Regions from separate parts of the Cellulomonas sp. P1_C4 genome, predicted to be linked through region 1. Evidence: predicted binding sites of a transcription regulator. Region 1 holds the regulator's gene; each other region holds the start of a gene.
What was found. Region 1 encodes LexA, which represses DNA repair genes until DNA is damaged. Its sites were predicted from a motif close to TCGAACANNTGTTCGA; they were not measured.
Positions count from the first base shown of each region.

Region 2: a site for LexA is predicted at 1,442-1,457, ahead of AC1DYZ_RS01400 (HNH endonuclease signature motif containing protein). Genes of this name have one in related genera too.
Region 3: a site for LexA is predicted at 9,807-9,822, ahead of AC1DYZ_RS08815 (HNH endonuclease signature motif containing protein). Genes of this name have one in related genera too.

Region 1 covers NZ_JBFUAI010000020.1:62,883-68,613, forward strand. Annotated here, with positions in the region: gene AC1DYZ_RS15905 (aldo/keto reductase) at 1-362, shown strand, start outside; gene AC1DYZ_RS15910 (S9 family peptidase) at 359-2,350, opposite strand; gene nrdR (transcriptional regulator NrdR) at 2,473-2,988, opposite strand; gene AC1DYZ_RS15920 (LysM peptidoglycan-binding domain-containing protein) at 3,420-3,821, opposite strand; gene AC1DYZ_RS15925 (hypothetical protein) at 3,820-3,999, shown strand; gene lexA (transcriptional repressor LexA) at 4,172-4,924, shown strand; gene AC1DYZ_RS15935 (L-lactate dehydrogenase) at 4,971-5,731, opposite strand, start outside.
Region 2 covers NZ_JBFUAI010000001.1:294,178-305,322, reverse strand. Annotated here, with positions in the region: gene AC1DYZ_RS01410 (VOC family protein) at 1-335, opposite strand, end outside; gene AC1DYZ_RS01405 (helix-turn-helix transcriptional regulator) at 415-1,350, shown strand; gene AC1DYZ_RS01400 (HNH endonuclease signature motif containing protein) at 1,702-3,108, shown strand; gene AC1DYZ_RS01395 (MmcQ/YjbR family DNA-binding protein) at 3,455-3,805, shown strand; gene AC1DYZ_RS01390 (YnfA family protein) at 4,042-4,380, opposite strand; gene AC1DYZ_RS01385 (LLM class flavin-dependent oxidoreductase) at 4,414-5,532, opposite strand; gene AC1DYZ_RS01380 (alpha-amylase family glycosyl hydrolase) at 5,719-7,014, shown strand; gene AC1DYZ_RS01375 (hypothetical protein) at 7,022-7,480, opposite strand; gene AC1DYZ_RS01370 (glycosyl hydrolase family 28-related protein) at 7,581-9,617, opposite strand; gene AC1DYZ_RS01365 (glycosyltransferase family 39 protein) at 9,841-11,145, opposite strand, start outside.
Region 3 covers NZ_JBFUAI010000009.1:46,130-57,274, forward strand. Annotated here, with positions in the region: gene AC1DYZ_RS08755 (pyridoxal phosphate-dependent decarboxylase family protein) at 1-190, shown strand, start outside; gene AC1DYZ_RS08760 (YciI family protein) at 192-485, opposite strand; gene AC1DYZ_RS08765 (DUF4349 domain-containing protein) at 495-1,559, opposite strand; gene AC1DYZ_RS08770 (DNA-3-methyladenine glycosylase 2) at 1,678-2,481, opposite strand; gene AC1DYZ_RS08775 (mechanosensitive ion channel family protein) at 2,804-4,111, shown strand; gene AC1DYZ_RS08780 (nucleoside/nucleotide kinase family protein) at 4,192-4,725, shown strand; gene AC1DYZ_RS08785 (helix-turn-helix transcriptional regulator) at 4,715-5,668, opposite strand; gene AC1DYZ_RS08790 (ATP-binding cassette domain-containing protein) at 5,755-6,735, shown strand; gene AC1DYZ_RS08795 (ABC transporter permease) at 6,732-7,541, shown strand; gene AC1DYZ_RS08800 (methylated-DNA--[protein]-cysteine S-methyltransferase) at 7,636-8,190, shown strand; gene AC1DYZ_RS08805 (MoaD/ThiS family protein) at 8,234-8,461, shown strand; gene AC1DYZ_RS08810 (NAD-dependent epimerase/dehydratase family protein) at 8,510-9,535, shown strand; gene AC1DYZ_RS08815 (HNH endonuclease signature motif containing protein) at 9,884-11,145, shown strand, end outside.

The sequences.
Region 1 (5,731 bases):
CCCTGGCGCAGGGCATGCTCAGCACGCGGTACCTGCACGGTGTCCCCGCCGACTCGCGCGCCGCCCGCGGCGGCCCGTTGCGCACCGAGTGGCTCACCGACGAGGCACTGGGCCACGTCCGCGCCCTCGACGAGATCGCCCGCGCCGGTGGTCGGACGCTGCCGCAGCTCGCGCTGGCCTGGGTGCTCCGCGACCCGCGCGTCACGTCCGTGCTGGTCGGCGCGCGCACCACCGACCAGCTCGACGAGAACCTCGCCGCCGTCGCACGTCCGCCGCTGACCGGCGACGAGATCGCGGCGATCGAGCCCCACGCCGTCGACGCCGGCATCAACCTGTGGGGCGTGCGCTCGAGCGACCGTTAGCCCACCGGCAGGTGCGTGTCCCACCAGCGCAGCACGTGCTCGAACCGGGCCCGACGGTGCTTCGGGTTCCCCGAGCGCGAGAGCTCGTGCCCCTCGCCCGGGAACAGCAGCAGCTCCGCCTCCACGCCGCGGCGCTTGAGCTCCACGAACCAGCGCTGCCCCTGCTCGACCGGGCAGCGCCAGTCCTGCTCGGAGTGGATGACCAGGGTCGGCGTGCGGACCGCGCCGACGTGGGCCATCGGCGACTGCGCCGCCACCCGTACCGCGCCGTCGTCGTCGGCGGTGTCCCCCAGGTAGGCGGTGCCGAAGAACCAGCCGATGTCGCTGGACCCGACGAAGCTCACCGGGTCGAGGAAGCCGCGCTCGACGATCGCCGCCACGAACCTGTCCGTGCGCGTGGTCAGCCACGCGGTGAGGTACCCGCCGTAGGAGCCGCCCATGACGCCGACCCGCTCGCCGTCGAGCGTGGGATCTTCGAGCGCCGCGCCGAGCAGAGCGAGGACGTCCTCGGTGTCGACGGTGCCGAAGCCGCCCTGGATGGCGAGCCCGTGGGCGCGTCCGTAGCCCGACGACCCGCGCGGGTTGCCGTACACCACCGCGTACCCGGCCTCGGCGAGTACCTGCACCTCGTCGAACAGCCCGTGCGTGTACTGGGCGAACGGACCACCGTGGATCATGAGGATCGTCGGGTGCGGTCCCGCGCCGAACCGCTCCGGGTCCGGCGTCACCACCCAGCCGTGCACCTCGTAGCCGTCCGCCGCGGTGGCCAGCAGCTCGGTGGGCACGCGCACGCGACCCGTCGCCCGCAGCGGCGCGGAGAGATCGGTGCGCACGTCGACGGCGCCGGTGCCCAGGTCCACCGACAGCACCTCGCCGGAGGACGCCGGTGACGAGGCGACGACGACCGCGCGCGCCGCGCCCGACGCCACCGCCGCGCCGGAGACGACGAACGTGCCCCCGACCAGCGTCGTCGCCGTGCCGTCGGACGAGACGCGCACCAGGTGCTGGGCACCGCGACGCTCGACGCCGACCACGGGGTCTCCGTCGACCTCGACGAGGACACCGGTGAGCTGGTCGGCGTCCGGGTCCGTGAGCCGCTCCGCCGGGCCGCCTGCCGCGCCGAGCGCGAGCCGGTACAGGCCCGTCTGCGCGGCGACGAAGTCCCGGCCGGTCGGGCCGAGGTCGCTCGCAAGAAGCCACAGCGTCGTCCCGTCCGACGAGGGCAGCACGGTCTCCACGCCGAGCGGGCTTCCCGCGTCAGCGTCCGTGACCGGGATCGGCGCCGCCGGGTCGCCGTCCGGGGAGGCGTCGACGAGCACCGCGTCGCTGCGCAGGTCCGACTCGCGCGTCGCGTGCCGGGCGGAGACGCCGACCAGGGCGTCGCCCGACGGCAGCCACCGCGCGCCGGACACGCCGACGTCCCCGGCCGTGAGAGCGACGGCGTCCGGCAGGTGCGCCGGCCGCTCGCCGTCGGTCGGGACGTCGACGACGAACACGTGCTGCGGGCGGTCGCGCAGGAAACCGGTGCCGTCGGAGCGATACTTCAGCTCGGTGATGTGCCGGGGATCCTCCGACCCCGGCTTGCCGTCCGCCTCGTAGCGACCGGGCTCGGGGACCCGGGCCACGAACGAGATCCGCGTGCCGTCGGGCGAGAACCGCGGCTCGGCGGCGCCCAGCGGCGCGTCGGTCAGCTGCACGGGTTCCCCGCCGGCGGACTCGACGAGGAACACCTGCGGCTTGCCGTCGGGCTCCGCGCGCAGGAACGTCACCCACCGGCCGTCGGCCGACACCTCGGGGGCCGTGTCCTGGTGGCCGCGGGTCAACGCACGGGGAGGCTGGTCACCGACGAGGTCGACGGACCAGAGGTGGCCGGTGTACTCGTCGCCGGTCAGGTCGGGCCGGACGACCGAGACGATGGCGCGGCTGCCGTCGGGAAGGACGGCGGGCGGACCGGGGACATGAAGGAGCTCGAGGTCACTGGGAAGCACCCGACGAACCTACGTGCTCCCGCCGACAGGCGGCGAGCCGTGCTCGAGCTCGTCAGGCCGTGCGGGCGACCTCGTCCTGCGGCGCTACGGTCTCGTCGAGCCCATCGCCGTTCTCGGTGCCGTCAGGTCGTGCGCGCGGCCTCGTCCTGCGGCTCGACGGTCTCGTCGGGCTCCTCGCGGTCCTCGGTGCCGTCACGCTCGGCACGCAGGACCGTGATCGCCGCCTCGAAGTCCTCCAGGGAGTCGAACGCCTGGTACACGCTGGCGAACCGCAGGTAGGCCACCTCGTCGAGCTCCCGCAGCGGCCCGAGGATGGCGAGCCCGATCTCGTAGGCGTCGATCTCCGCCGAGCCCGCGCTGCGCAAGGTTTCCTCGACCTTCTGAGCCAGGAGCGCGAGGTCGTCCTCGCTCACCGGGCGGCCCTGGCAGGCCTTGCGCACCCCACCCGCGATCTTCTCGCGGCTGAACGGTTCCGTGGCGCCGGACCGCTTGACCACCGACAGGCTGGCGGTCTCGACCGTGGTGAACCGACGGTTGCAGTGCGGGCACTGGCGCCGGCGTCGGATGGTCGACCCGTCGTCCGAGGTCCGCGAGTCGACGACCCGCGAGTCCGGGTGACGGCAGAACGGACAGTGCACCGTGATCCCCTTCGAGCTGGCACGCCCGGCCGAGAGGTCGGCCGGCGGCGATGGCGTCGGAACGCCCCCGTGACGCTAGGCCACGGTCTGCGACGGTGCAAGGTCGACCCGCGCCGGCAGAGAGGCTGCGTCGGCCCGGACACACGCCAGCGACGGAAGGAACGAAGAAGGACGCACGAAGGGCGGCCATCCAAGATGGCCGCCCTTCGCGGGGACGCCCCCGTCCCTTGTCACGGGCCGACTCGCCTCGGCGCCGCGCAATACTGCGGGTCAGAGCGAGATGCTCACGCACCCTGGGTCCCGCACCTCCGGCAAGCCCCCCAGCTCGCCTTGTGAGGTAAGGCTAACCTAGCAAGCGAGGTCGAGGGTGACAACCGCGTCGCCGGCAGGCTGCGCCCGACCTTCCCTCCGTCTGCCTGACCCGGTGGGCCTCAGCCCGCCGGGACGACGATGACCTGACCGGCCATGAGGCCGGCGTCGGGCAGCTCGTTGAGGCGGACCAGGTCGAACACCACGTCCCGGACATCCTCGGACGGGCCGGCGACCGACGCGGCGATCTCCCAGAGGGTCTCCCCCGGCTCGACCGTGTGCCGCACGACCTCCTGCGCGCCCACCGGACCGTCGGCGGCGGCGCGGCTGCCGAGCAGCGTCACGAGAGCGACAACCACGGCGGCAAGGACCCAGAGCACGGCGCGGCCGCGGGCGGTGAGGCGGAGGTGCGCCGCTGCAGGTCGACCGGCGTCAGACGCGCGGATCGCAGCCGCGGTCCGACGCGCGCCGGCCGTGCGGGCCGCGGTGCTCGGCCGTGTGCTCGGCGTCGCGAAGCTCGACATGCTCGGCAAGGTCGGCATCGCGGGTCCCATCACCATCGCGCTCATCAAGTCTCTCGTTTCCTGCTCGGCCCGGGCTCCCGGGGTACCGCTGATCGTCGAACGCCTGTTCGTCGAACGTCTGTACGATGTCTACCAGCATCCGGTGACACTGTCGAGACACGATCGAACAGATGTTTGATCTTCGGTCCCGACATCCCTAGGCTGGCGATGCAGCACAAGCGCACCACGAGCCACTGACACGCCCGCCCCGAGCTTCCCGTCGGCGCAGGTCAGGAGCCCGGGGACGCCGGTGGAGCAGGCGAGGAGGCGGAGCGGGCCGAGAGGCGGCCGCCCGACGGAGGAGGAGCGCAGTGACGGACTCACGGGACACGTCCCAGCCCGAGCAGGACCTGGCGACGATCCACGCGCTGCCGGACAGCGCGCCGGGTCCGGACGGCCTGACGGCGCGTCAGCGGCTGGTGCTCGACACGATCCGGTCGTCGGTCGAGTCCCGCGGGTACCCGCCGAGCATGCGAGAGATCGGCGAGGCCGTCGGTCTGACCAGCCCGTCCAGCGTCAAGCACCAGCTCACGGCGCTCGAGCGCAAGGGCTACCTGCGCCGGGACCCCAACCGCCCCCGCGCCATCGAGGTCGTGCACGCGGACGACTCGCGCGGCGTCGGCACCTGGACCGCGCCCGACGGCAGCCGCTCCCACTTCCCGGACCAGGCCGACGGCGAGCGGATGCCGGCCCCGTCCTACGTCCCCGTCGTCGGTCGGATCGCGGCGGGCGGCCCCATCCTCGCCGAGCAGGTGGTGGAGGACGTCTTCCCACTCCCCCGCCAGCTGGTCGGGGACGGCGACCTGTTCCTGCTCAAGGTCGCGGGCGACTCGATGATCGACGCCGCGATCTGCGACGGCGACTGGGTCGTGGTCCGTCGGCAGCCCGTCGCCGAGCAGGGCGAGATCGTCGCGGCCATGATCGACGGCGAGGCCACGGTCAAGACGCTCAAGCGCATCGACGGCCACGTCTGGCTCATGCCGCACAACCCGGCGTACTCGCCGATCCCCGGCGACGAGTCGACCATCCTCGGCCGCGTCGTCAGCGTGCTGCGCAGCCTCTGACGCACCTGCCGGGCCACCCTCCGACGAGGGCGGCCCGGCAGGTCACTCAGAACCCGAACTGCCGCGCGACCGAGCGCACCGCATCGGCCGACTTCCGCAGGCCCGCGAGCTCGTCCCTGGACAGCGGCACCGGGAGGCGTTCGCCCACGCCGTGCGCTCCGACGATGGCGGGAACCGACAGGCACACGTCGCTGATGCCGTGGAAGTCGTCGAGCAACGACGAGACGGGAAGGACCCGGCCCTCGTCCTTGACGATGGCCTCGATGATCCGCGACCCGGCCAGCGCGACCGCGTAGTTCGTCGCGCCCTTGCCCTCGATGATCCGGTAGGCGGACTCGACGACCTCGCGGGTGATGCTCTCCCGGACGTCGGCCGTGAGCGGGCCGGAGCCGCCCGCCCCGGTCCACTCGAGCAGCGGGACGGACCCGATGCTGGCGGACCCCCAGAGCGGGAGCTCCGTGTCGCCGTGCTCGCCGGCGATGTAGGCGTGCACGTTCTGCACGGCGACGCCCGTGTGCTGCGCGATGAGGTAGCGCAGCCGCGAGGAGTCCAGCACGGTGCCCGAGCCGAAAAGCTGGGCCGGCGGCAGGCCGGAGATCTGCAGCGCCGCGTAGGTGACGACGTCGACGGGGTTGGTCACCATCACGTAGACCGCCTCGGGCGCGACCTCCACCAGCGCCGGGAGCACCTTGCGGACCAGCCCGATGGTCGCTTCCGCGAGCTCGAGCCGGGACTGCCCCGGCTTCTGCTTCGCACCCGCCGTGAACATCACGACGTCCGCGTCCGCGCACACGGCGATGTCGTCGG
Region 2 (11,145 bases), on a different contig from region 1:
ATCGCGGACGCGGTGACGAACCCGCTGCCGCGTTCGCGCGGACCGTCCTGCTCCGTGGCACCGAGTGCGAGGAGCCGCTGCCAGGTGCCCTCGAGATCGTCGACGTGCCAGTAGACGATCGCGCCCGACGGGCCGCCGGACGCCGGGGCGAAGCGGTGGTCGACGATGCCGAGCTCGTCGTGGTGGTCTCCGAGGCGGAACTCGACGTAGCCGTCGCGGACGAAATACGGCTCGAGGCCGAGCAGGTCCGTGTACCAGGTGCGGGCGGCGGCGAGGTCGTCGGCGAAGATCGAGACGTTGGCCAGGCCGCGGAATGTGCTCTCTGTGGCGGTCATGCCTCCACTCTCAGGCGTGAAGTGCTCACCTTCTGAGCACTTTTCCTGCGATTCTTCGATTGTGCGCGCGGACCGGCTGGTGGCCACCCTCCTGCTGATGCAGTCGCGCGGGCGCGTCACGGCCGCGGAGGTGGCAGCCGAGCTCGAGGTGTCGGTCGCGACGGCCCGGCGGGACCTGTCAGCGCTGTCCGTGGCGGGGATCCCGGTCTACCCGCAACCCGGGCGCGGCGGCGGGTGGTCGCTCGTCGGCGGCGCGCGGACCGACCTCACCGGCTTGACGGCCTCCGAGGCACAGGCGCTGTTCCTGCTGGTCGGGCCCGCCGCCGGGCGATCCTTCGAGGCGACGTCGGCCCTTCGGAAGCTCGTCCGAGCGCTGCCCGCGACCTTCCGCGCCGACGCCGAGGCGGCCGGCCGCGCGGTCGTGGTCGACCCCGCCGGCTGGGGCGCGGCCTCCCGCACGCCGCCGCCGTGGGTGGACGAGCTGCAGGGTGCGGTGGTCCGTCGCCGGCAGGCTCGGCTGACGTACGACGGGCGGTCTCGTGGCGTGTCCACCCGGACCGTGAACCCGTGGGCCCTCGTCGACAAGGACGCCGTCTGGTACCTCGTTGCCGGGACCCCGTCCGGGCGTCGGACGTTCCGGCTCGACCGGATCGTCTCGCTCACCGTGCTGGAGAGCGCGGCCGCACGGCCCGACGACCTCGACGTCGCCGAGGTCTGGTCGTCCGTCGTCGACGACGTCGAGCAGCGCCGTTCCCGCGTGTCCGCGACCGTGCTGGCGCCGCCGTTCCTCGTGCCTGTCCTGCGTGCCCAGTTCGGGCGGCACGTCGCGGTTTTGGGGGCCGACGACGACGGCCGTGCGCGACTTCAGGTCGCCTCGCACACCGCCCGGTCCGTCGCGGAGCACCTGGCCGGGCTCGGTGCGGCAGTCGAGGTGCTCGAGCCCGCGTCCGTGCGCGCCGAGCTGGCGACGCTCGGCGCCGAGCTTGTCGCGCGGTACGCGCCGCCTTCTTCGTAGCCGGACATGGCCCGACGTTCGGTCGTGCGCGCTGATCGGGGCTGAGCCGTCGCCACGTTCCTGCTGGTCAAAGGCGGATGTCAGTGGTTGGTCGTACAGTTGTTCTATGTCCGGATCGCATGGCTCACGCGGCGGGAGGTGGCGGCGGTGACGGCGGTACTCGACGATCTCGTGGTCGATGACGTAGCCGTGAACGGGCCAATCGGCGGCACCACGGGGATGGCGCCGGCTCTGGCTTCGTCATCTTCGGACTCGATCCCCGCCCCACCACTGTCGTCCGCGCTGATGCGGGCGGACTCCGGGCACGGCGGGCGCCCGGGTGCCGCACCGAAGGCTCAGCTCGGTGCGCGGGTGATCGACCTGGCTGCAGTGGAGCAGTTCCCGCTGCCCGGCGTCGAGGTCGCGGACCTGGTGGCGATGCTGGCCTCGGTGCCGGTCGCGGACGTGTCCGGCGCGGCCCTGGTCAACGCGGTCGCGGCCACGCAGCAGGCGATCACCATGCTGCAAGCCCTGCAGGGCTCGTTCGCCCGCGAGCTCGGTGCGCGCACCCCGGATGCGTTGCGGCACGTCCCCGATGAGCTGGCCTGCGCGCTGGTGTGCACGAAGCGGTCCGCGGAGCTCGTGTTCCTGCGCGCCTGGGGCGCAGGACAGCACCCCGCCCTCGAGGACGCGTGGGCGGCCGGTGCCCTGGAGGCACGCAAGGTCGACGTGATCCTGGACGAGCTGAGCAAGGCCGGCGCAGACGTACCCACCATCGACCGGGAGCGCGTGGTCGACGACGCGATCCAGCGCGCGGGTGAGATGACCACCCCACAGCTGACCCGACACGTACGCGCCACCCTGATCGCGCTGAACCCAGGCGTCGCCGAGAAACGACGAGTCGCCGAACGCGACCGGCGCGGGGTCGAGCTGGTGCTCGCCCCGGACGCGATGGCCAGGCTGATCGCCTACCTACCCGCCACCGAGGCGACCGCGGCATTCACCGCGATCGACGCCCTGGCCGGGCACGCCGCCCTCGACGGAGACACCCGGACGGTCGATCAACGCCGCGCGGACGCGTTCAGCGACGTGTTCACCTCGATCTTGGACCGGCAGAGCACCCCCGACGGCACCCCGCTGCCGACCCGGCACGGGCAACGCGTCGCCCTCCAACTCTCCGTCGCCGCGACCACCCTGCTCGGCCGGGACGACGCCCCCGGGTTCCTCGGCTCCTACGGGCCGATCCCGGCGCAGGTCGCCCGCGAGCTCGCCCAAGACGCCACCTGGCGCAGGGTGCTCACCGACCCGGGCACCGGGCAGGTCTGCTCCGTCGGCACCACCGCCTACCGGCCGGGCGCGGACCTGACCCGCACCATCCAGGCCCGGGACGTGACCTGCACCTTCCCCGGCTGCCGGCAACCCGCCACCCGCTGCGAGATCGACCACCGCATCCCCTACGACCACGACCGACCACCCACCCCGGGCGCGGGCGCACCACACGCCGACGTCCACGGGCGCGACCCTCAGGCCGGTCTCGACGGGCACGACCTACAGACCTGCGAGGCGAACCTGCACGCCTTGTGCAAGCACCACCACCAAGCCAAGACCGAAGGCTGGTGGAACGTCACCTACGACCAGGCGACTGGGGTCTCGACGTGGACCGACCGGCACGGGCTGACCTACGCACGCCACCCCGTCCCGGTCTACGTCAGCGCCCGGGCGCTCGAGCACCGACCGCCACCACCGCCACGCGCGGACCTCGGCGACCCACCCTTCTGACCCACGTGCCCTGACCTTGGCGGCCCACCCTTCAGACCCACGTGCCCTGACCTCGACGGCCCACCCTTCAGACCCACGTGCCGTGACCTCGACGACCCACCCTTCTGAGCTGACCCACGTGCCCTGACCTCGGCGACTCAGCCTTCCGACCTAGCCCCGCGACGCGATCGACGACTGCCTCCGCGAAGAGGCGAGCTGGCTGCGCCTCGACGACCGCGCTCGACGCTCTACACGCACCCGCCTGACGATCGATGCACGGCCCGCGGCAACCCCTACTTTCGCGGCCCGCAGATCGACGCCTGCCCCTTTGGGCAGGGATGTCGGCGCTTCCCGCCAGGATGGGGCGATGGAGGAGGATGACGCGCGGCGATCGGCGCTTGCGCTGCCTGAGGTGTCGGAGCGGCAGAGCTGGGGTCGGCCGGCGTGGTTCCACCGCAACCTGGTCGCACGGATGTGGGACGACGACCGGCTCACGGTCCGGGTCGAGGACGACGGGGAGAGGCTCGCGCTGGTCGAGCTGGAGCCTGCGCTGTATTCGACGACGGATCATCACGCCGGCACGAACCTGGTGCTCATCACGCTCGACGCCGTGGACGCCGAGACGTTGCGGGCTCACCTGGCGGAGTCGTGGTGGTGGGCGGCTTCCCCGGCGCTGCGTCGGAGGCACCCGCAACTCGGGCCACCGGAAGGGCCCTGATCGAAGCGACCGACCCACTGGCTCGCGGACTGCGGCCGCCCAGGCGCGGAGCTCGGCCAGGGTCGGCCTGTCGCCGGCGAGGCCGTCGGGCGCGCGGCCGCGGCACCGGCGTCCCAGGCCTCGACCCCGGGCAGCCGAGTGGTGCGACCTCAGGCAGCGAAGCGAGGAACCGCCGCGGATTCCCGCGCTTGGGAGCGGATCGGCACAACTGCGCAGGCGCGCTTAGGTGGGGGCCGTCAGGCGGCGGGGCGTGGGCCATACATGATCAGCGCGACGCCCAGCAGGCAGACGAGGGCGCCGGCGATGTCCCAGCGGTCGGGCTTGAAGTCGTCGGCGACCATGCCCCAGACCAGCGAACCGACGACGAAGACCCCGCCGTACGCGGCGAGGATCCGGCCGAAGTGGGCGTCGGGCTGCAGGGTGGCGACGAATCCGTACAGCCCCAGAGCGACGACGCCGGCGCCGATCCAGGCCCAGCCGCGGTGCTCGCGCACGCCCTGCCAGATGAGCCAGGCGCCGCCGATCTCGAGGAACGCCGCAGCGACGAACAGCACGGTCGACCGGGCGACGGTCATCGGTCCTCCTGGCATCTCGGGTGTGGCCCGAAACTACCCGGTGACCAGGTCCGGGGTGCGCGCGGAGGCGCGGGCCGCGAACCGCGGCAGCACCTCCTCGCCCACGCGGTACGCCTCCTCGACGTGCGGCCAGCCCGAGAGGATGAACTCGTCGAACCCGACGTCGGCGAGCTCGAGCAGGCGGTCGGCGATCTCGTCGTGGCTTCCGACCAGCGCGGTGCCCGCACCCTCGCGCAGCAGGCCGATGCCGGCCCAGAGGTTGGGCCCCACCTGCTGCTCGCGGGCCTCGAGCCCGAGCCCCCGGGTGAGGGCGGTCATCCGCGCCTGCCCGACGGACTCCATGGTGCCGAACCGCGCCTGCGCGGCCGCGCGTGCGTCGGGGTCCATGCCGACGAGCAGGCGGTCCGCCTCGGCCCACGCCTCGTCGGCGGTGTCGCGCGAGATGACGTGCAGACGGACACCGAAGCGGGGCGTGCGTCCGAGCAGGGCGGCGGCGGCGCGGACCCGCGTGAGGCGTTCGACCAGCGCGGGCACGGGCTCGCCCCAGGCCAGGTAGACGTCGGCGTACCGGGCGGCGACGGCCTCGGCCGCCGGCGATGCGCCGCCGAAATAGACAGGCGGTCGCGGCGCCTCGAGCGACGGGAACCCGCCGCCGACCACGTCGTAGTGCGCGCCGTGGTGCTCGATGGGCGACGGCCCCCACAGCGAGCGGAACACGGAGAGGAACTCGCCGGTCCGGGAGTACCGCTCGTCGTGGCTGAGGGTGTCGCCGTACGCGAGCTGCTCGACCGGGTCGCCACCGGTGACGATGTTCACGGCGAGCCGACCACCGGAGAGCCGCTGGAAGGTCGCGGCCTGCTGCGCGGCGAGCGTCGGCAGCACGAACCCGGGCCGGAACGCCACGAGGAACCTCAGGCGCTCGGTGAGCGGCAGCAGCGCGGCGGTGGTGATCCACGCGTCCTCGCAGGCCGCGCCGGTCGGGGTGAGCACGGCGTCGAAGCCGGACTGCTCCGCGGCGCGCGCGATCTGCCCGAGGTAGGCCAGCGACGCGGGCCTGGTCAGCACCCGCTTGGCGACGCCCGCCGCGGCGACCACGTTCGCGACGTGCCGGCCGTCGCCGTTGGTGGGCAGGAACCAGTGGAAGGAGCTCATGTCAGCCTGTCTCGGGGTCGGCAGGTGGGGCTACCGGAGTCTGCGAACCGCGGTGCCGCGGAGCAAGGCGGGGACGGCGTCGTCTCACCGGCCGGACGCCGGCCGGTGCGTGAACTCTGACGGCAGGAGCCGATGGGACCTGGGGCGCCTAGGGTCGGAGCAGGAACCGAGGGGACGAGGCGCGGCATGAGTGGCACAGAGCCGGACTGGGTGCGGCACGCGATCTGGTGGCACGTCTACCCGCTCGGTGCGGTCGGCGCGTTCCCTGCGCAGGGCAACCCGCCGGGTCCCGACGAGCATCGCCTCCGGCGCTTGGTCGCGTGGCTCGACCATGTCGTCGCGCTCGGTGCCTCCGGCATCGTGCTCGGGCCCATCTTCGCGTCGAGCACGCACGGCTACGACACGATCGACTACCTGCGCATCGACCCCCGCCTGGGCGACGACGGCGACTTCGACGAGCTCGTCGCCCAGGCGCACGGCCGCGGCCTGAAGGTGCTGCTCGACGGGGTGTTCAACCACGTCGGCCGGGACTCGGCGATCGCGCGCCGGTCGGTGGACGCGCTCGAGGGACGCTCGGACGACGAGGTGTGGTTGCTGCGGGACGCCGACGGCGGGTTCGTCGGCTTCGAGGGCCACGACGCGCTCGTCACGCTCGACCACGCGCACCCGAGCGTCGTCGACTACGTGGCCCGGGTGATGACCCACTGGCTGGACCGCGGCGCGGACGGCTGGCGGCTGGACGCCGCGTACGCGGTGCCGACGGCCTTCTGGGCGCAGGTGCTCCCGCGCGTGCGCGCCGGGCACCCGGACGCGTGGTTCGTCGCGGAGGTCATCCACGGCGACTACCCGGCGTTCGTCCAGGAGTCGACCGTCGACTCCGTGACGCAATACGAGCTGTGGAAGGCCGTCTGGAGCTCGCTGAACGACGCCAACCTGTGGGAGCTGGCCTGGTCGCTCACGCGGCACGACGAGTTCCTGGACTCGTTCGCGCCGCTCACGTTCGTCGGCAACCACGACGTCACGCGGATCGCGAGCATGGTCGAGGACGCCCGGCACCGCCCCCACGCCGTCGTGGTGCTGTGCACGGTGGGCGGCACTCCGGCCGTCTACGCGGGGGACGAGCTCGGCTTCACGGGCGTGAAGGAGGAGCGCGAGGGCGGCGACGACGCCGTCCGGCCCGAGCTCGCCGTTGACGGGCCGGGCATCGTCGAGAACGCCGTCCTGCGGCTTCACCAGGACCTCATCGGCCTGCGCCGCCGGCACGCGTGGCTCCATCGCGCGCGCACGTCGCAGGTCACGCTGACGAACACGAGCTTCGTCTACGAGGTCCGCGACGGGGACGACGCACTGATGGTCGCGCTGAACCTGGATGACGCGCCGCTGGCGATGCCGGGCGGGACCGTGGTGGCCTGCGACGACGCGACGAGGAACGACCAGGGGGCCGTGGCGCCGCACGGGTGGGCCGTGGTCGAGCCCGGCTGAGCCGGCGTCAGCTCGGGATCTCCAGCCAGAAGCCGCCCTCGCCCCAGGTCACGCGCAGCCCGCCGTCCTCGGGCAGCTCGGTGGAGGCGCAGCCGGACGTGCGCAGGTCATCGGGAGTGCCGTTGACCCAGCAGACCAGGGTGAGTCCCGTGGGCACATCGAGCGTGAAGCGCCCGCCGGACCCGACGGGGGCGAGCACGCCGCCGGCCCGCTCGACCCGGTCTGCGTCGAGCGGCTGGCTGAGGTAGCGGAGCTCGTCGTCGCCGGTCGGGACGTCCGGCCAGACGCCGGCGGCAACGGTCCCCGGCAGGGCGGCGATCCACCCCTGCTCCAGGGGCCGGTCGGGCAGGCCGGTGTCGTCGACCGCGACGAGCTGCCCGCGCACGCCCGGGGCGTCGGGTGCGCAGCCGCTGGTCACCACGGCGAGGGCGACCAGGCCGCCGACGAGGAGTGCGCGCGACGTCATCCGCGCAGGCTAGGCCGAGCAGTGCGGCAGGGAAGGGCGGCGCACCGGGACCCGACCGGTACGCCACCCTCCCCCTCACCGCACCCCCGGCGGTGGCCTGCTACCAGGTGGACGGCGCGGGCGGCACGACGACCGGCGGGCGGTCGTCGCAGGTGATCGTGTTGGGCAGCTCCCACGGCGCGAACCACGGGCCCGTGGTTCCGCCGCCGTCATTGCCGCCGAGGTCGATCGACGACCACTCGGACCCGGTGGGCGGGAAGTTGAACGACCCGCAGTTGTTGATGCCGACGGCACCGACGTTGCGCGCGTCCACGTTCTCGAAGGTGGCCGACCCGGCGGCCCGGGCGCTGAGCACCGAGGTCCCGGTGCCGTCCACGCGGATGTCCTTGAAGTGGACGTTGGTGACCTTGTAGAGGTCCTTCACCGGCCAGTCGGCGACGACCATGATCGCGTTGTAGGTGTTGTCGAGGAAGTGGTCGCCGACCACCTGGATGTCCGCATCGATGTTCTTCTCCAGCGCGAAGAACCAGATCGCGCCGAGCCCGATGTTCCAGTTGAGCTCGAACGTCCCGGCGCGCACGGTCGTGTTGTCGGTGATCCAGAGGTGCCCGGCGAACGGCTGGGCGCCGAACCGCGAGCCCACCTGGATGCCGGAGCCCTCGCGCAGCGGGTCGGCGATCAGGTTGCCGATGACCGTGTTGTCGGTGCCGCCGTAGATGGCGACGCCGTTGGCGAGCGTCGGCGTCTGGACCGTGTTGTGGTCGAACGTGTTGCCGGAGTTGGTGGTCGTCTCCGCCCACATCGCCAGCCCGTCGTCGCCCGTGTTCCGCACGACGTTGTTCGTCGCGGCGGAGTTCGTGACCCCGGTGTGGAAGTTCAGGCCGTCGGCGATCTGGTCGACGATGACGCTGTTCTTCACGACGAGGTTGTTCATCGGGCCGTCGACCCACACGCCGACCTTGGTGTGCTGGATGTAGAGGCCGTCGACGGTCGAGTCGCTCAGCGCTCCGCCGATGCCGTTCACCTGGTCGGTGTCGATGCGCTCACGCACGTCGCCCTGTATGGCGAACCCGGACAGGTGCACGTTCCGCGAGCCGCCCGCGGCCGCGTCCTTCCCGTAGAAGCCGACGCCCGTGTGCACGGAGCCATCGGGCGCGGGCGTCGCCAGCGCGACCTCGCGGCCCTTGATGATCGTGTACCAGGACCCCGCGCCCTCGATCGTCACGTCGTCGACGACGATGTGCCGGTTCACCTGGAAGACGCCCGGCGGCACGTAGACCGGCAGGTGCTTGGCCTTGCCGTACGCGATGGCCTTGTCGAACGCGTCGGCCGAGTCCTTCTTGCCGAACGGGTCGGCACCGAACAGCAGCACGTTGGCGGCCTTGAGCCGGACGTGCGGCAGGCCGACCACCTCGGAGTCGAGCAGGTCGATGGCGGTCCACGCGGCGGTGGTGCCGACCGGCGCCGTCAGGCGCACCTTGGCCCCGGCGGCGTACGTCCGGCCCAGCAGCACGCGCTGCTCGTCGTAGAAGTGCATCGGCCGGAACGGCGTCGCGATCGTCGGGGTGGGCGTCGTCGCCGCGGGCACGCAGCCGCACTCGGTGATCCACCAGTCGGGGTGCAGAAGCCCGGCGTTCGGGTCGTTGCTGAAGGGGTACTGGTTGTAGAGCCACGAGTACTGCGACGTCAGCGTCAGGGTCCGCAAGCCGGCGCCGTCGACGGTGACGTCGAGCGGCGCCGTGATGCCACCGCCGGTCGCCGAGTCGGGGATCGAGTACCGGACGGTGAGGGCGTTGGTGGCCTTCGGCAGCGTGAACTCCACGTACTGCCCGGGCGCGAGCTTCACCGCCGAGCGGCCCGACGCCTCCGCGGGCAGCGTGTACGCGGTCCGGTCGGGGCCGATGACCGTGCCGTTGGTCGCGGCCTTCTCGGCCTCCTGCTCGAGGAAGCCGACCGTCGCGCCGCGGCCGGCGACCAGGGACGGATCGAGCGCCGCGCGGGTGACGGGGCTGGGGGTCGGGGGCGGCGTCGGTGTGCGGCCGTGAGCCGAGGCCGCACCGCCGGTGCCGACGACCGCGAGCGCGAGCACGAGGGCGATGGAGCGGTGCGGTGCAGACCGCATGACTGTGTTCCTCACGGGAGCGCCTCCTTGCGCAGCCGGGACGGCACCGTGGTGGCGAACAGGGGCACGGCGCCGTGTGGACGGGACACACCGTACGGAACAGACAAACATGACGACAAGAGCAGATGGGATAAAGCAAGAACTTACGCGACCAAACGCAAGACCCGACTATTCACCGACGTGATGAACCCGTGCGCACGGCAGGAAGCGGGAGCAACTCCCCGGACGGAGCAACAGGTCACGCATCGAGGTGGGTGACCTCGGCCCAGACCTCGGCCCACGAACCCCGCGGCCCGTCACAGACCTGGACGAGCCCGCCCTGTTCCTCGTTGTCGACGTCGACGCCGTTGTCGACCACTGCCACCGGACGGCACCCGACCGCCCACCCCGGCGGGCTGTCGTACCCGATCAGCACCACCGGCCCGACGACCTCGGCGGGCGGTCCCCACGCCGCGTACCCGTTGTGGCCGCTGGCCACAGGCACGTCGGAGCCGTACCACTCGAGCGCGCCGGCCTCGCCGTAGTTCCTGGTGACGACGAGCGCCGCGTCGTTCTCGGCGACGGCCTCGTGGACGGTCGCGACGAGCGACGGCCAGCCGATCATCTCCAGCTGGTCCTCGTTGAGGTCCGCGTAGACCGACCCGCCGAGTACGTTCTCGGGCAGCAGCGGCAACCCGGTGGGCCAGGCAACGAGCGCGCTCAGACCGAGGATGACGCCGGCCTTGACCATCCCCCGGGTGCTTCGTCGCGCCTCGAGACCGCAGGCCCCCGCTGCGAGGAGGACGGGCACGGCGCCGACGACGTAGTACGCCTTGCCGCCGGTGAGCAGGAACACGACGACGAGGACCAGGAACGCCCAGCCCAGCGGGCGCGCCCGGACCAGCGACGGCACCCGCAGCAGCCGGACGAGGCCGTAGATCCACAGCGCCGCGGCGACCGGGGAGAACTGCACGAGCAGCAGGCCGACGAACTCGAGCCGCGGACCGATGCCGGAGTACTCGTCGCGGATGTCGGCAGCCAGCGTCAGCTGCGGCCAGCCGTGCGTCGCCTGCCACACGAGGTTGGGCAGCCAGATCAGCAGCGCGATCCCGGCCGCCGCCCACGCCCACGGGGACCGCAGGTGGTGCCGGACCTCGCTCGTCAGCGCGATGCCGACGACGATCCCCGCCAGCAGGAACGCCACGAGGTTCTTGTCCAGGAGTGCGAGCCCTGCGAGCAGCCCGACCACCAGCCACCCGCGGGGCGCGTCACGGGTCACGGTGCGCAGCACCACGTAGACGATGGCCACCCAGAACAAGGTGTCGATCGTGGTGGTCGACAGGATGTGGCCCAGTGTCACCACGACCGCGCCGGTCCCGGTCGCGACGACCGTCAGCAGCTGCGCGCCGGTCCCGCCGCCGAGCTCGCGCGCGGTGAGCGCCGCGAGCACGACCACGCCGGCGGCCGCGAGCGCGCTGGGCAGGTGCAGAGCAACGAGCGAGCCGGGCGCGACCAGGTCGGCGAGGTGCGCGACCAGCGGGGTCACCGGCGGCTGGTCGGGGTA
Region 3 (11,145 bases), on a different contig from region 1:
CAGCGTCGCGTTCGGCAGCGACGAGCGCACCCGCGAGGTCACCGCGCGCGTGCTGGCCGACGGGGTGACGTGGATGTCCGGCTCCCGCTGGCAGGGCCGCGACGTGCTGCGCGTCTCGGTGAGCAACTGGTCGACCGACGACGAGGACGTCGCCCGCTCGGTCGACGCGGTCCGCCGCGCCGCCACCTGACTCAGTCCCGCGACAGCACCACGCGCCACGGTCGGACGGTCACCGCGAGCACGCCGTCGACCACGGACCGGTCGTCCTGCGTGGCCAGCCGCACGGCCTCCTCGAGGGACTCGACGTCGAGGATCGTCATGCCGCTGCCCTCCGTGTCCTCGAACGGACCCGCGGCGACGAGCTCGCCGGCCGCGTGCCGCCGCTGCAGGAACGCGTAGTGCTGGCCGAGGCCCGGCTGGTCCCCGACCGACTCGCCGTCGGGGACCGCCGGGCCGCGCACGTGCAGCAGGACGAACCGCGCCACAGCGACCTCTCAGCGCTCGTCAGGGTCCACGGGGCGCGCCGCCGGGGGACCCACGGGCGGGTCGAACGGGTATCCGGGTCCCGCCGCGAGGGGCCGTACGGTCGCCGGTGTGCGGAACTTGCGGGACCAGCGAACCACGGCCACGACGCCCGCGGCGATCGCTCCGCCGAAGGCGAGCCACGGGATCAGGACGCCGACCACGATGACGATGCCCGAGACCAGCTCGACCAGCGACCCCCAGCCGGTGGCGAGGCCCTCGAGGAACGACTGCGGGCCGGTCGGTTCCACGGGCGGGGCGGGGGGCTCGACGTAGGGCGGCAGGTCGGGTCCGACGAGCGCGACGCGGATGGTCGAGAGCTGCACCTGCTCGGTGAGCGCGGACCGCTGCGACAGGAGCGACTCGAGGCTGGTCTCCCGCTCGGTCAGGGCGTTCTCCGCCGTGACGATGTCGTCGTGGGTGGTCGCGGTGGCCAGCAGGTTCTCCATCCGGCCGACGGACAGCTGCATCGCGTGGATGCGGGCGTCGAGGTCCAGCGCGGCGGAGGTGACGTCCTTCTTGGAGAGGTCCACCGTGTCGACGTCGCCGAGGTCCCGCAGGGCGATGAGCGTCGGTGTGACGGCCGCGGCGGGGAGCCGGATGGTGAGCGCGGCGCGGCCCACCTCGGTGTCCGTCTGGGCCTGCTCGGAGCGGGCGTCGACCCGACCGCCGGCGTCCTCGGTGAGCTGCACGATGGCGTCCGCGGCGGCCTGGGGGTTCTTCACCGACATCGCGACGTCGCCGGTCTGGATCACCTTCCGGTTGGCGTCGACGGCGCTCGCGGCGGGCGCGGCCGAGGTGTCACCTCCCTCGGTGCCCTGCTCGACCGCGGTGTCGGTGCCGCCGCCGCCCTGGTCGGCGCCGACGGCTCCGCCGTCGGCCTGGCTCTCGGAGAAGCCGGAGTCGGCGGCGTCCGACCCGCTGTCGCCGGCGGAGCAGGCGCTCAGCGTGGCGCTGAGTGCGATGACGCCGACGACCGCCAGGCGGGCGGTGCGGGCGCGGACGGTCGGGGCGGGGCGGCTCGTCGTCGGGTTCATGGCCGTGACCGTAGGGCCGGCGGCGTTGCTGCGGGTTCGCTGTGACTGAACTGTGACGGCGTCGCCATGCGTGGCACCGAATCGTGACCGAGCCGTCACCGCAGCGCGTTGTGCCTGCTCAGAGGGTGTATGCCGTCGCGGTCCACAGGTGCACCGCGGCGAAGGCCCGCCACGGGCGCCACGGCTCGGCCAACCGGGTGACGTCGCGATCGGTCCCGACGCCCAGCGCCCGGCGCAGCACGAGGTCCCCGACGGGCATGGCGTCGCGATCCCCGAGCACGCGCAGCGCGAGGTAGTCGGCCGTCCACGGGCCGATTCCTGGCAGCGCGAGCAGGCGTGCTCGGACGTCGGGGGTGCCCGGGGCGAGCACGAGCCCGTCGGCGCACGCCTGCGCGAGCGCGTGCAGCGTGCGGGCGCGGGAGTGGGTGATGCGGACGACGGCCTGCAGCTCGACCTGGTCGACGGCCGCGAGCGTGGCGGGGGAGGGGTACACCGTCAGCCCGTCCGGGCCCGGCGTGCCGTAGGCCGCGGCGAGCCGGCCGCCGAACGTGCGCGCGGCGGCGAGCGAGACCTGCTGACCGAGCACCGTCGTGACGGCGGCCTCGAACCCGTCGGGGTGGCCGAGGATGCGCAGGTCGGGTCGCGCGCGCACGAGCGGTGCCAGGACCTCGTCGTGCGCGAACGCGTCGCGCACCGCGTCGAGGTCGTCGGCCAGCCCGAACCAGGCGTCCGCGAGCGCCCGGAGGTCGGGGCCCGCGCCGTGGGAGGACGTCAGATCGATGCGGTCCTGCGCCAGGGTCGCCGTGACGACGGCGCCGCCGACGACGCGCCGCACGGTGCTGCCGTCCACCGCCTCCACGCCGGGCACCGCGTGGGCGACCAGCGAGGCGAGGGCAGGCGCGGGGTCGAACGGTCGCCGCACGACGAGAGTTCTGGCGATGGTGCCCTCCGGGGTCGAATCCTTCCGACCGTACCGGCCGGTGGCTTTACCAACACAAGATCGATACATGGAAAGGATGCGCCATTCCCGTGACAGTGCTAGAACTGAAGGCAGCTGATCGCACCGGGTGACCGGGGCGACCAGCCGGGCTGCAATCCGGGCCGCGTTGCCGAGGGTCACGGCGAGAGCCGGACCGCCCGTCAGGGTTCAGGGAGTGCGCCAAGCCTCGTGCCGGCGAGACGCCTCTCCGTTGCGCCCCGTCCCCGAGAAACGGGGACGGGGCGCACCTACGTACGCTGGCATCGTGCTCCTGCCCTTCGCGACCACCGACGACACCGTCTCGCACGAGGTCCAGGGCTTCGTCGTCCCTACCGTCTCGATCCTCGCCGCCGTCGTCATCGCCTACCTCACGGCCACGTTCATCGCCGTGCTGGTCCGGCGCGTCGCGCGCAAGTCCGCCGTCGCGGCCGACCTGACCCGGCGCTCGCGCAAGCCGATGCGGGCGGTCCTGCTGGTGGTCGCCGTGTGGATCGCGCTGCGGCTGAGCACGGATCCGGCCGACTGGACGCGCACCACCGAGCACGTGCTGCTCATCGCGTTCATCATCACCATGGCGTGGCTCATCGGCAGCCTCGCGTTCGTGCTCGAGGACGCTGCGCTGCAGCGCTACCGCATCGACGTCGCCGACAACCGCCACGCGCGCCGGATCCGCACCCAGGTCCAGGTGCTGCGGCGCCTCACGGTGGCCGTGCTCGTGCTCTGCGCGATCGCCGCGATCCTGCTGACGTTCCCGTCGGCGCGGGCGCTCGGCGCGAGCTTGCTGGCGTCCGCCGGGCTCATCTCGATCGTGGCCGGCCTGGCGGCGCAGAGCTCGCTGGCCAACGTCTTCGCCGGGATGCAGCTGGCGTTCACCGACGCGATCCGGGTGGACGACGTGGTCGTCGTCAACCAGCAGTGGGGGCGGATCGAGGAGATCACGCTGACGTACGTCGTCGTGCACATCTGGGACGACCGCCGCCTGATCCTGCCGTCCACGTACTTCACGACGACGCCGTTCGAGAACTGGACCCGCCGCGCGGCCGACCTGCTGGGCACCGTCGAGCTCGACGTGGACTGGGAGGTGCCCGTCGAGCCGATGCGCGCCGAGCTCAACCGGCTGCTGCAGGACACCGACCTGTGGGACCGCCGGGTGGGCATCCTGCAGGTCACCGACGCGATCGGCGGGGTCGTGCGCGTGCGGGCCCTGGCCAGCGCCGTCGACGCCCCCACCCTCTTCGACCTGCGCTGCTACGTGCGCGAGGGGCTGGTCGGCTGGCTGCAGCGGGAGGCGCCGCAGGCGCTGCCCAAGACGCGGTGGGAGGGGTCGTCGCCGGCGCCGGCCACCGGCCGGCGTGCCCGGCCCGAGACGGCGCCGACGCCGACGCTCCCGGTGCCCGGCGCATGGTCGTCGGACGACACGCAGACCATCCGAACGAGCGGGCAGGATGCCCGGCTGTTCACCGGCAGCATCGAGGCCCTGGAGCGGTCGCGGAACTTCTCCGGACCGGGCCAGGAGGTCATCGACGAGCGGGAGCAGACCGCCGAGGACCACGGCGAGGGCCGGCAGCCCTGAGCCCGATCCAGCCCGTCACCACCGACGCCCTCGTCGACCAACTGGTCCGGCTCGTCGCGCAGCGGCCCGGCCGGGTCCGCGTGCTGGTCGACGGCGCGCCGCCGACGCGGCCGGGTGAGCTGGCGGACGCCCTCGTCGAGCCCCTGCGCGCGGCCGGGCGGCCGGTGGCTCTGGTGCACGCGGACGACTTCTTGCGGCCCGCCTCGGTGCGGTTCGAGCACGGCAGGGACGACGCCGACGCCTACCCGGAAGACCGGCTCGACCTGCGGGCGCTCGGCCGCGAGGTGCTCGACCCGTTCGTCGCCACCGGCCGCTACCTGCCGACGCTCTGGGACGCGACGACCGACCGCGCCACCCGCGCGCCGTACGCGCAGGCGCCCGACGGGGCGGTCCTGCTGCTGGACGGCAGCCTGCTGCTGGGGCGGTGGCTCGACCACGAGCTCGCCGTGCACCTCACCGTGCGCCCGGCCACCCTCGAGCGCCGCACGCCCGAGGCGGACCGCTGGGTGCTCCCCGCGTTCGCCCGCTACGACGACGAGATGCTGCCGACGCAGATGGCCGACGTCGTCGTGCACGTGGACGACCCCCGCCACCCCGCGCTGCTCACGCCGTGACCGCGGCCGTCACCCGGGCGGCCAGGCGGTGCATCGCGTCGGCCAGCTCGGGCGGCCCGACCACCCGCAGCGGCACGCCGAACATGGCGAACGTCGCGGCGACGCCGTCCCACGACCAGGCGCGCAGGACCACGCGGCTGCGGTCGTCGGCGACCGCCTCGACCACGGCGCCGCGGCCGGCCCAGCGAGCGACCTCGGCCGCCGCCATGTCGACCTCGGCCTCGCCCCGGCACGGCCACGGGTCGCGACCGCTGAACTGCTCGGCGACGAAGGCGGCGACGTCCGGCGCGGGCAGCTCCCGGGGCGCGAAGCGCGGGCCTGAGCCGGTCTTGGGCGTCATGCGGTCCACGCGGAACGTGCGCCAGTCGCCGCGCTCCAGGTCGTAGCCGACGAGGTACCAGCGGCCGCCCCAGGTGACCAGGTGGTGGGCCTCGGCGCGGCGCGGGAGGTCGGTGCCGCTCCCCCCGGCGTAGTCGAACCGCAGGACCTCCCGTGCGCGCACGGCGGAGCCGACGACCAGCAGGACCTCCTGGTCGACCTGCGGCCGGTTGCCGCCGCGCGAGACGGCCGTCACCTGCAGGGCGTCGGCCGCTGTGCGCAGCCGTGCGGGCATCACCTGGCGGAGCGTCGCGAGCGCACGCACGGCCGCCTCGTCGACCCCCGCGACTCCGGTCGACGCGGTCTGCAGGGCGACGACGAGCGCGACGGCCTGCTCGTCGTCGAGGAGCAGCGGCGGCATCTGGGTGCCCGCGTCGAGCCGGTAGCCGCCGTCGGGTCCCTTGGACGCGTGGACGGGGTAGCCGAGCTCGCGCAGCCGGTCGACGTCGCGGCGCACCGTGCGAGGGCTGACGCCGAGCCGGTCCGCCAGCACGCCGCCCGGCCAGTCGCGGCGCGCCTGAAGGAGAGACAGCAGCGCGAGGAGGCGGGAGGACGGCGTCGACATGTCTCCAGGATCGCATCGGGTAGCGGCCAGGACCTGACCGCTACGCCGAGAAGGCTGGTCGCGTACCCACTCACGAGGGAGAACCCATGATCCAGACGCGAGGACTCACCAAGGACTTCGTGGTGAGCCGCACCGAGACCGTGCACGCCGTGCGCGGGATCGACCTCGACATCGCGCCCGGCGAGCTCGTCGCCGTGCTCGGGCCGAACGGTGCGGGCAAGACCACGACCATGCGCATGCTCACCACGCTCGTCCGCCCGACGTCCGGGACGGCGACCGTCGCGGGCGTGGACGTCGTCGCCGACCCGACCACGGTCCGGCGGCACATCGGCTACGTCGGGCAGGGCAACGGCGCCGGCCACCAGCAGCGCGCCGCCGACGAGCTCACGATGCAGGGTCAGGTGTACGGGCTCGACCGCGCGTCGGCCAGGCGGCGGACCGGCGAGCTGCTGGACGCGCTGGACCTGACGTCGTTGGCGCGGCGCAAGGTGTCGGACCTCTCCGGCGGGCAGCGGCGGCGGCTCGATGTGGCGCTCGGCCTCGTGCACGCGCCCTCGCTGCTGTTCCTCGACGAGCCGTCGACCGGGCTCGACCCGCAGAACCGAGCGAACCTCTGGGACCACATCCTGCGGCTGCGCGCCGAGCACGACATGACGATCGTGCTCACCACCCACTACCTGGACGAGGCCGACACGATGGCCGAGCGAGTCGTCGTCGTCGACCACGGCCAGGTCATCGCCGACGACACCGCCGACGGGCTCAAGAGGATCCTCGCGGGGGACCGGGTGGTGCTGACCGTCGCGCTCGACGGGACCGCGGCGCGGGTGGCCACGATCGTCGAGGCGCTGCCCGGCGCCCGCGACGTGACCGTCGACGGAGCGCGGGTCGAGGCGCGGGTCGCCGACGCGGGCGCCGCCGTCCCGTCGCTCGTGCTCGCGGCGTCCGAGGTGGGTGCACCGCTGCTCGAGGCCGTCGCCGTGCGGCCGACGCTCGACGACGTGTTCCTGGCCCTGACGGGCCGCAGCCTGCGCGAGACCAGCACCGCTACCGAGGAGGTCGCAGCATGAGCACCCTGACCCTCACCCCGCCCGTGAACACCGTGACGCCCGTCCGGCGGTCGTGGCTCGCCGACGTCGGGCTCGTCATGACCCGTGAGCTGCGGCCCGTGGTCCGTGAGCCGTTCTCGGTCGTGTTCGGCCTGGTCCAGCCGCTGGTGTTCCTGGGGTTGTTCGGCCCGCTGCTGGTCGGCACATCGGACGGTCTGAGCTCCGCCGAGGTCTGGCAGTGGTTCGTCCCGTCGGTCCTCGTGATGACCACGCTGTTCGGCACCTCGACCACCGGCGCCAACCTGCAGTTCGAGATGCAGACCGGCGCGCACGAGCGGCTGCTGGTGACGCCGCTATCCCGCTCCGCGCAGCTGGTGGGCCGGTCCCTGAAGGAGATGGTGCCGCTGGTGGCCCAGGCGGTCATCGTCATCGTCGTGATGCTGCCGTTCGGCTTCCGCGCCGACCCCGCCGGGGCCCTGCTCGGGCTCGCGATGCTGGCGGTGCTCGGTGTCGGGCTGGGGTCGTTGAGCTACGCGCTGGCGATCGCCGTGCGCAAGCAGGAGTGGATGTTCTGGGCCGTGCAGCAGACCGTGCTGTTCCCGCTGCTCATCCTGTCCGGGATGCTCCTGCCGCTGGAGACCGGTCCGCAGTGGATGAAGGTGGCCTCCGCGTTCGACCCGCTGCGGTGGGTGGTCGAGGCCGAGCGGGCGCTGTTCGCCGGCGACCTGACCAGCAGCGTCGTCGCGGCCGGATGGCTCGCCGCGGTGCTCACGGCCGCGGTCGGGCTGGCGGTCGGCGTCCGCACCCTGCTGCGCAGCGCCGACTGATCTCGCACCTCACATCGCCCGTCCGTCGTGCGTCTTCCCTCAGGAGACGCACGACGGGCGGGCGTTGTCAGTGGGTGGGGGAATGATGTCGACCATGACGATCCAGGGGGAGCTCACGTCGGGTGTCGGGGTTCTCGACGAGGTGCGCGTGGTGCACACCGTCGTGCCCTCGCCGCTCGGTCCGATCACGCTCGTCGCCCACGACGGCGGCCTCAGCGCGCTGCTGCTTCCGAGCTCGAAGTACGAGGCCGCGCAGGGTCCGTTCGGCGAGCGGGCGGACGACGAGTTCGACCACGTCCGCGAGCAGCTGGACGAGTACTTCGCCGGCACGCGCACCGAGTTCGACCTCCCGCTGCACTTCGTCGGCACCACGTTCCAGTGCCGCGTGTGGGAGGGACTGCTGCGCATCCCGTACGGGCAGACGCGGTCGTACGGCGACCTCGCCGCGGAGATCGGGCTGGACCCGCGGACGTCGTCCCGCGCCGTCGGGGCGGCCAACGGCCGCAACCGGATCGCGATCGTCGTGCCATGCCACCGGGTCATCGGCGCCGACGGATCGCTCACCGGCTTCGCGGCCGGCCTGGACGCCAAGCGGTTCCTGCTCGGGCTTGAGGCCAAGGGGCGGCCGCGGGAGCACCTGCTCTTCTGACGGGTGCCTGTCCGGACGGTGGGTCCGGTGGCAGCATGGGGCCATGGCGCTCGTCCGGTACGTGGCGGCCGCCGCCGAGGCCGCCGGCACCGCCGCCGAGCAGGTTCCCGCCTCGACGGTCGGTGAGCTGCGCGCGCAGGTCCTCATCCGGCACGGCGGCGAGCTCGCCCAGCTCATCGGTGGGTGCTCTTTCGTGGTCGACGGCGTGCGCTCCGACGACGCGAGCCCGCTGGGCCCGAGCGACGTCGTCGACGTCCTCCCGGGCGGCTGACACGGTTCCCCAGATGCGCCGCGTCCGCTGTGCTGCGAGCGTGTGCGCATGAGGGTCGTCGTGGTCGGTGCCAGCGGCAACGTCGGCACGGCACTGTTGCGGCGGTTCGTCGACGACGGGACGGTGACCTCGGTGGTCGCCGTCGCGCGACGGATCCCGCGCTGGCCCGCTCCGACCCCCTACAGCGTCGCGTCGTGGGTCGAGTGCGACGTCGCGGCGCCCACCGCCGTCGACGTTCTCGAGCCCGCGTTCCTCGGGGCTGACGCCGTCGTCCACCTCGCCTGGGCCATCCAGCCGAGCCACAACCGTCGGCGGCTCCACGACGTCAACGTGTCGGGGACGCGGAACGTGGTCGATGCGGCTCGTCGGGCCGGGGTGCCGCACGTCGTCGTGGCCTCCAGCGTCGGCGCCTACTCGCCCGCCCCCGACGACGTCCCGCGCGGGGAGGGCTGGGCCACCGACGGCGTGCGGTCGTCGTCCTATTCCGTGGACAAGGCCGCCGTCGAGCGCGTCCTCGACGAGGCCGAGGAACGCTACCCGGACGTCGCGATCGCCCGGCTACGCCCCGCGCTGGTGTTCCAGCGAGCCGCCGGGCACGAGATATCGCGGTACTTCCTGGGTCCCTGGGCGCCGAAGCGCGCCATCGCCGGCCGGCTCCCTGTGCTTCCGTGGCCCACGGGACTGCGGCTCCAGGCGGTCCACGCCGACGACGCCGCCCAGGCCTACCGCGAGGCAGTGGTCCGCCGCGTGCGGGGAGCGTTCAACATCGCCGCACCCGACGTCCTGCGCGGTCCCGAGGTCGCCGATGTTGTGGCGCGCGGACGGCTCCGGGACGTCCCGGTCTCCGAGGCGCGAGGGGTGCTCGCCGCTGCCTGGCACGCCCGGGCCGTGCCGGTCGGACCCGGCTGGCTCGACATGGCGCTGGCTGCGCCGCTGCTCGACACCTCCCGTGCCGAGCGCGAGCTCGACTGGCGGCCGCAGTGGTCGGCCGTCGACGCCGTGCGGGACCTCGTGGCCGGCATCGCGGCCGGAGCGGGGACGGCGAGCCCGCCGTTGCGGCCGCGTCGGCGCTGAGCCGGGTCGTCCCCTTTCTCACCTCGGTGGCCGGGCGTCCGCCGGTGGGCTACGTGCGCGAAATGTGCCGCTGTCGGCGGCCGCGCGAAAAGCGCTGGGACTTTCAGTGGTGTGCTGGCGCTCCTTTCTTCGAATGCGCCCATTGCCCTGTGGATGAATGGTTGCAATCTGGGGGCTGTGGGCGGCTCGATGGTGCTGTGACCTGCGGCAATGCGGATTCGACTCTCGTCTCACCAAGCGAACGAATGCGCCGGGGAATGTCAGTTGTGCCTGGAACACTTCTTTGTGGCGGGATTGTTGGGTCCGATTCTCGGGTCCGCCCCGGCTGGGCAAAGGAGGTGGCGCGCGGTGTCGATCGACGAGATTGGTGACGATGCCGCCTCTGCGTCAGCCGTTCCGGCCGGTCCAGCCCTGACGGTCGGCGGGTCACCGGCGACGGGCGTGGGCTCGCCGGCGGCGGTCGCGCTGGCGGTGTTGAGGTCGGCGGTCGATGCGTTGGCGGTCGCGTCGGATCCGTCGACCCCGGCGGGGCGTCTGGAGGGCGAGGCGGCGGCGGAGGTGGTGCGGGAGGCGTTGGCGGTGGCGGGCCGACTGTCTGCGATCGCGGCGCGGGTGGTGCCGGTGGTGGAGGCGGATGCCTGGTGGTCGCTGGAGGGTGCCCGCTCAATTACGACGTGGGTCGCGGCGCAGGGGCGGGTCACGCACGGGCAAGCGAAGCGCCTCGTGACGCTCGGGCGGGCGTTCCGTGACGACCTGGCCGCCACCGCGAGCGAGGCCGTGGCCGGGTCGGTGCCGGTGGAGGCGGCGCACGCGATCGCGGCGGTGGCGAACACCGAGGACCGCCGTGCGGCGTTGGCGGCGCCCGCCGACGAGTGCGGGGAGCAGTTCCTGCTGGAGTTCGCGCAGGCGCTGCCGGTCTCGCGGTTCCAGCTCCTCGCTCGCCGCTGGGCGGCGCATGCGGACCCGGCCGCGGACGACCGCGGGTACGTGGAGGCGACGGACCGTGAGTTCCTGACGTTGGCCCAGACGATGGACGGGTGCCACCTGCGCGGATTCCTGACCACGGAGCACGGCCACGCGTTGCAGGCGGCCCTGTCCGCGATGATGTCCACGTCTGCGGACAGTGCGGGGGAGCCGGCCGGGCGGCGTCGCGCGGGCGCGTTGGTGAACCTGACCCGGCTGGTCCTGGACCGGGACCTGACCGGCGCCACCGGCACCCACCGCCCCCACATCACCGCGGTCGTCGACCTCGAGACCTTGAACCGTGCCCTGGATCGCGCCCCAGGGCGGCGCCCACTGGCGACGCCCGCGACGGGTGGCACGAGCGGGACGGGTGGCCGGGGACGGCCGGGCGCCACGGGTGCGCCCCGTGGGGTCGGTCGCGACGACGACGCGCCGGCGGGTACGGCGTCGCCGGTCGGTGCAGCTGCAGCAACGCGGCTACCCATCACGGCCGACGGGGACACCGAGCGGTTCGCGGTCGCGGAGCTGGTCGGCACCGGTCCCATCCCGGACAGCGTGCTGGCCCGGTTGGTGTGTGACTCGGCGATCACCCGGGTCGTGTTCGGACCCCAGTCGCAGGTGTTGAACGTCGGCCGCGCCGAACGCAC